DNA from 2 places in the Streptomyces sp. MI02-7b genome. Region 2 is predicted to be linked to the other one. Evidence: riboswitches for the same ligand, from Rfam matches in the RefSeq annotation. Region 2 holds a riboswitch; the other holds the start of a gene.
What was found. A riboswitch is a leader RNA that binds a small molecule or an ion and turns the genes downstream of it on or off. The one in region 2 is predicted to bind cobalamin.
Positions count from the first base shown of each region.

Region 1 (3,397 bases), on a different contig from region 2:
CCGGCGACCCCGGCGTGCAGCGGGATCTGCCGGGGGATCAGCCGGACCTGCCGGTCGCCGCCGGCCACTGACGGCCGCCCGCGCGGCCCACGGTCACGGGCCGCCGCCCTGGGACGGGGCGGCGGCCCGTCGTCATGCGGACCGCGCCCGCTCGGGCCGGCGGAAGGTACGGCGGTACGCCTGCGGGGTGGTGCCCACCCAGCGGGCGAAGTGGTGACGCAGCGTCGCCGCGTTGCCGAAGCCCGCGCGCAGGGCGACCGCGTCCACCGTCGCGTCGGTGGCCTCCAGCAGCTCCCGGGCCAGCAGCACCCGTTGGCCGAGCAGCCAGCGGTACGGCGTCGTCCCGGTCTCCTGCTGGAAGCGGCGCGCGAAGGTGCGCGGCGACATGTGGGCGCGGGCCGCGAGCTCGTCGACGGTCACCTCGCGGTCCAGATGGCGCTCCATCCAGCCCAGCACCTCGCCCACGGTGTCGCACCGGGTGCGCGGCAGCGGCCGCTCGATGTACTGCGCCTGGCCGCCCTCGCGGTGCGGCGGCACCACCATGCGACGCGCTATCGCGTTGGCCACGTCACTGCCCTGCTCCTTGCGGACCAGGTGCAGACAGGCGTCGATCCCGGCGGCGGTACCCGCCGAGGTGATCACCGGGTCCTCGTCCACGTAGAGCACGTCGGGCTCCACCTTCACGCGCGGGTAACGCCGCGCCAGCTCCTCGGCGTGCCGCCAGTGGGCCGCGCAGCGGCGGCCGTCCAGCAGGCCGGCGGCGGCCAGGACGAAGACGCCGGAGCAGACGCTGAGTACGCGCGCCCCGCGGTCCACCGTACGGTTCAACGCCCGCAGCAGCTCCGGCGGGTACTCCCGGCGCACATAGGAGTCGCCGGCCGGCACCGCGACCAGATCGGCCTCCTCCAGGCGCTCCAGCCCGTGCGAGGTGCCGATGGTGAAGCCGGCCGGGGAGGTCAGCGTGCGGCCCTCCGCGGAGGCCACCGCGAAGTCGTAGGACGGCAGCCCGTCGTCCGACCGATCGAGTCCGAACACCTCGCAGACCACGCCCAGTTCGAATGGATGGACACCGTCGAGCAGCACCACGGCCACGTTCTGCAGCATGCGCCCAGCATGGCAGAGCCCTGGCAGGATTTCGAGGGAGTGCGTCAGTCCTGCCACTCCCGGCGGGGGCGGGCGAGGAGCACAGTCGAAGGCATGGAAACCCTCCTCGCCACCGTCACCGCACTGGTCTTCTTCCTCCTGTTGGCGCTCGCCGCCCTGACCGGACACGTCCACGACTCCCGGGACGGCCACGACTGGCATGCCTGAACCGGGCAATCTGTAACCGCCCCGACACAACATCTGGTGGCGCCACGGGCGGGCGCCACTAGATGTATGCTCGACTCCGCTGTCGACGCAGGGGAAGCCGGTGGGAATCCGGGACTGCCCCGCAACGGTGTGCGGGCGCCTCGAGGTATGCCCGCGAGTCCGAGTACCTGCCGACGGCACCGTCCGGCGCTCCGTCCGGACGGTGAAGTGTCCGGGCCTCGCGGGTTGGGCCGGCGGACGCGCCGCGGCATGCCCTGCCCTGCGTGCGCCCCGTCTTTCCCCTCGCGTCGTCGCCGTTCGAGGGAGAGAGCACACGTGACCATCGCGCCCGCCGCACCCGCCACCGCATCGGAACCCGCCTCACTGGGAACCGACTTGCTGAGCTCCCTCACGGAGCTGACCGCAGACCTCCCCGACACCGACCCCGGCCGGGTCGCCGCCGCCGCCCTGCGCGGCCGCAGCGCCGCGGCGGACGAGGCGGAACTGCGGGCGCTGGCCACGGAGGCCGCCGCCGGACTGATCTCGGAGGACCCCCAGTACTCGCGCCTGGCGGCCCGGCTGCTGACGACCGCCATCGCCGACGAGGCGGCGGGCGAGGGGGCGGTGTCCTTCTCCGCGTCCATCGCCGTCGGCCACCGCGAGGGCCTGATCGCCGACGGCACCGCCGAGTTCGTGGCCACCCACGCCGCCCGGCTGGACGCCCTGGTGGACGACGCCCTCGCCGGCCGCGCCGACGACCGCTTCGGCTACTTCGGCCTGCGCACCCTGCACAGCCGCTACCTGCTGCGCCACCCGATCACCCGCCAGGTCATCGAGACGCCCCAGCACTTCATGCTCCGCGTGGCCTGCGGGCTCGCCGAGGACCACTCCGGCCGGGCGCTGGACGAGGTCGCCGCGCTCTACGGCCTGATGAGCCGGCTGGACTACCTGCCCAGCTCCCCCACGCTCTTCAACTCCGGCACCCGGCACCCGCAGATGTCCTCGTGCTACCTGCTGGACTCCCCGCTGGACGAGCTGGACTCCATCTACGACCGCTACCACCAGGTCGCCCGGCTGTCGAAGCACGCCGGCGGCATCGGCCTGTCGTACTCCCGCATCCGCTCGCGCGGTTCGCTGATCCGCGGCACCAACGGCCACTCCAACGGCATCGTGCCGTTCCTGCGCACCCTGGACGCCTCCGTCGCCGCCGTGAACCAGGGCGGCCGCCGCAAGGGCGCGGCCTGCGTCTACCTGGAGACCTGGCACGCGGACATCGAGGAGTTCCTGGAGCTGCGCGACAACACCGGTGAGGAGGCGCGGCGTACCCACAACCTCAACCTGGCGCACTGGATCCCGGACGAGTTCATGCGCCGCGTCGACGCCGACGGCACCTGGTCGCTGTTCTCCCCCGCCGACGTGCCCGGGCTGGTCGACCTGTGGGGCGAGGAGTTCGACGCCGCCTACCGCGAGGCCGAGGCGGCGGGCCTGGCCCGCAAGACCCTCCCGGCGCGCGAACTGTACGGCCGCATGATGCGCACCCTCGCGCAGACCGGCAACGGCTGGATGACCTTCAAGGACGCCTCCAACCGCACCGCCAACCAGACCGCCGAGCCCGGCCGCGTCATCCACTCCTCCAACCTCTGCACGGAGATCCTGGAGGTCACCAACGACGGCGAGACCGCGGTCTGCAACCTCGGCTCGGTCAACCTCGCCGCCTTCGTCCTGGACGGCGGCACCGGCGGGGACGTCATCGACTGGGAGCGGCTGGACGCCACCGTCCGCACCGCCGTCACCTTCCTCGACCGTGTGGTGGACATCAACTTCTACCCCACCGGCCAGGCCGCCTCCTCCAACGAGCGCTGGCGCCCGGTGGGCCTGGGCGTGATGGGCCTGCAGGACGTCTTCTTCAAGCTGCGGCTGGCCTTCGACTCCGCCGAGGCCACGGCGCTGTCCACCCGGATCGCCGAGCGCATCATGCTCGCCGCGTACGAGGCCTCCTGCGACCTCGCCGAGCGCCACGGCCCGCACCCGGCCTGGTCCGAGACCCGCGCCGCCCGCGGCGTCCTGCACCCCGACCACTACGCGACCGAGGCGAACTGGCCCGAGC
Region 1 is NZ_JARAWX010000033.1:44-3,440, forward strand. Features, by position in the region: gene PV364_RS35900 (helix-turn-helix domain-containing protein) at 133-1,104, opposite strand; cobalamin riboswitch at 1,361-1,501, shown strand; gene PV364_RS35905 (ribonucleoside-diphosphate reductase subunit alpha) at 1,627-3,397, shown strand, end outside.
Region 1: another riboswitch for cobalamin. It lies ahead of PV364_RS35905 (ribonucleoside-diphosphate reductase subunit alpha); the one in region 2 lies ahead of PV364_RS18960 (cobalamin biosynthesis protein).

Region 2 (3,397 bases):
AATGCCTGGATACATGGAACACATCACGCTCCTGATCGGAATCGTGATTATCACCGCGCTCGTGTTCGACTTCACGAACGGTTTCCACGACACCGCCAACGCGATGGCCACCACCATCTCCACCGGCGCCCTGGGTCCCCGGACAGCGGTGGCGATGTCCGCCGTACTGAACCTCGTCGGAGCGTTCCTCTCGGTGGAGGTCGCCAAGACGATCTCCGGGGGAATCCTCGACGAGACCGCGGGGATCAGACCCGAAGTCATCTTCGCCGGGCTGGTCGGCGCCATCGTCTGGAACCTGCTGACCTGGCTGGCCGGGCTCCCCTCGAGTTCCTCGCACGCCCTGTTCGGCGGGCTGATCGGCGCCTCCGTCGCGTCCGCCGGGTTCGGCGCGGTCAACGGCGACGCGGTCGTCATGAAGGTGCTCGTCCCGGCCGTCTGCGCCCCGGTCGTCGCCGGGGTGGCCTCGCTGCTGGCGACCCGCCTGACCTACCGCATCAGCCGCGGCAGCGACCCGGCCGCCACCGCCAGGGGCTACCGGGCCGGCCAGATCGCCTCGGCGGGCCTGGTCTCCCTCGCGCACGGCACGAACGACGCGCAGAAGACGATGGGTGTCATCACGCTCGCCCTCATCGCCGGCAACGTCGTCGCCCCCGACTCCGACCCGCCGCTGTGGGTCATCGTCTCGGCGGGCCTGGCCATCGCGCTGGGCACGTTCATCGGCGGCTGGCGGATCATCCGCACCATGGGCAAGGGCATCACCGACATCCAGCCGCCGCAGGGCTTCGCCGCCCAGACCGGCGCCGCGGCCGTCATCCTGGCCTCCTCGCACCTCGGCTTCTCGCTGTCCACCACGCAGGTCTGCTCCGGTTCCGTCATGGGCGCCGGTGTGGGCCGCAAGGGCGGCGTCGTCCGCTGGAGCACCGCGGGCCGCATGGCCGCCGCCTGGGCGCTGACGCTGCCGGCCGCCGGCCTGGTCGCGGCGGGCGCCGCGCTCCTGGCCGACCAGGGCGACCTCGGCGTCACCGCGGTCGCCGTGCTGGCGCTCGCCGTGTGCGGCGCGATCTGGGTGGCCGCGCGCCGCAAGCCGGTCGACCACACCAACGTCAATGACGACCGCGCGGACGCCGGGGAACCGGGCATCGTCACCGCGGCCATCGCGGCCGTGACGCCGCCGCCCGCGGGCCCCCTCGGCCCCGTCGCCCCGCCCGCCGACACCGACCCCGCCAAGGCCACCGCCTGACGGCGGGCACCGCCCCACCGGTCCCGGAAGGACACAGCAGCATGCACATCGACTGGGCTGCCCTCGGCTCCGTCTTCGGCGTCAGCCTCGCCGCCACCGTGGGCCTCGTGGGCCTCTTCACCCTCGGCGTCGTCGGCCTGTCCCGGCCGGCCACGACCGGCGCCGGCCAGGGCGCCGTGGTGCGCACGGGCGCGTACGCGTGCTTCGCGCTGTGCGCGGCGGCCGTGGCGTACGGGATCTTCCTCATCGTCGCCTGACCTCCCGCCCCGCGGCGCGAACTCGGCCCCGGCTCCCGGCCCTTCCGGTTGTGAGCTGGGGTTTCCGCGTTTCCGGGCCGCTACGGGGTGAGTTGACGGGCCGGATCGGCGCGTGGTGGTATCGGAACCGCCACACGGCGGCAGGAGAGGAAGTCCGGTGCGAATCCGGCGCGGTCCCGCCACTGTCACCGGGGAGCGCGCCTCCACCAGCGGCCACGGCCCGTACCACGGGCTGGAAGGCCGGGGGTGCCGCCGATCCGGGAGCCAGGAGACTCTCACCGCCGGTCACGTCGAGCCAGGGCGCGGACCCTGAGTGAGGACACCAGCGATGGGCGGCAGCCGCCGTACACCCGACGCCGGCTCTGCCGCGCCGTCGGTCTTCGCCGCCGGGGCGGTCCTCGGCTGGCTGGCCGACCTCGCGCTCGCCGACCCACGACGCGGACATCCCGTCGCCGCCTTCGGGCGCGCGGCAGGCGCACTGGAGCGCGTGCTGTGGCACGACCACCGCGGACGGGGCGCCCTGTACACCGCGGTGTGCGCCGGGGGCGCCGCGGCGGTCGCCGCTGGGACCGCGCGCGCCGTACGCCGTTCCCCCGCCGCGTCCCTGGCCCTGACCGCGGCCGCGACATGGGCGGTGCTGGGCGGTACGTCGCTGGCGCGCGAGGCGCGGACGATCGGCGCCGCCCTTGCCGCCGGGGACACCGCGGCGGCCCGGGCCCGGCTGCCCCACCTGTGCGGGCGGGATCCGCAGGCCCTGGACGAGCGGCAGTTGGCCCGGGCGGTCGTCGAGTCGGTCGCCGAGAACACCTCCGACGCCGTCGTGGGCGCCCTGGTGTGGGGCGCTCTGGGCGGTGTGCCGGGACTCGTGGGCTTCCGCGCGGTCAACACCCTGGACGCGATGGTGGGTCACAAGTCCCCGCGCTTCCGCCGGTTCGGCTGGGCGTCGGCCCGGCTGGACGACGTCGCCGGCTTCCCCGGCGCCCGGCTGACCGCCGCGCTCACCGTGCTGGCGGGCCCCGACCGGCGGGGCGCCTGGCGCGCCTGGCGCGCGGACGGCGGCCGGCACCCCAGCCCGAACGCCGGTCCCGTGGAGGCCTCGTTCGCCGGGGCGCTGGGCGTACGGCTCGGGGGGACGCTGGCGTACGGGGGCCGGATCGAGCACCGGCCGGTGCTCGGCGCCGGAAACCGGGCGGTGGAGGTGGCGGACATCGAGCGCGCGGTGCGGTTGTCGCGGCGCGTGAGCCTGCTGGCCCTGGCGGTCACGGCCGGCGGCCGGCCTGCCTGGCGCCGGCTCACCCGGAGGGGGAACGCATGAGCGGCGGCGCGCTGTTGGTCGCGGGCACCACGTCGGACGCCGGGAAGAGCGTGGTCACCGCCGGCATCTGCCGCTGGCTGGCCCGGCAGGGGGTGTCGGTGGCCCCGTTCAAGGCGCAGAACATGTCGCTGAACTCGTACGTCACGCGCGAGGGCGCCGAGATCGGCCGCGCGCAGGCCATGCAGGCGCAGGCCGCGCGCGTGGAGCCGTCCGCGCTGATGAACCCCGTGCTGCTCAAACCGGGCGGCGACCGCACGAGCCAGGTCGTCCTGATGGGCCGCCCGGTGGGCGAGATGAGCGCGCGCGGCTACCACAACGGGCGCCGCTCGGAACTGCTGGAGACCGTCACCGCCTGCCTGGAGGAGCTGCGCTCCCGGCACGACGCGGTCATCTGCGAGGGCGCTGGCAGCCCGGCCGAGATCAACCTGCGGCACGGCGACATCGTCAACATGGGCCTGGCCAGGGCCGCGCGGCTGCCCGTGGTCGTCGTCGGCGACATCGACCGGGGCGGGGTCTTCGCGTCCTTCTTCGGCACGACCGCGCTGCTGAGCCGCGAGGACCAGGAGCTGGTCTGCGGCTATCTCG
Region 2 is NZ_JARAWX010000010.1:224,502-227,898, reverse strand. Features, by position in the region: gene PV364_RS18970 (inorganic phosphate transporter) at 14-1,240, shown strand; gene PV364_RS18965 (hypothetical protein) at 1,282-1,497, shown strand; cobalamin riboswitch at 1,643-1,772, shown strand; gene PV364_RS18960 (cobalamin biosynthesis protein) at 1,826-2,812, shown strand; gene PV364_RS18955 (cobyric acid synthase) at 2,809-3,397, shown strand, end outside.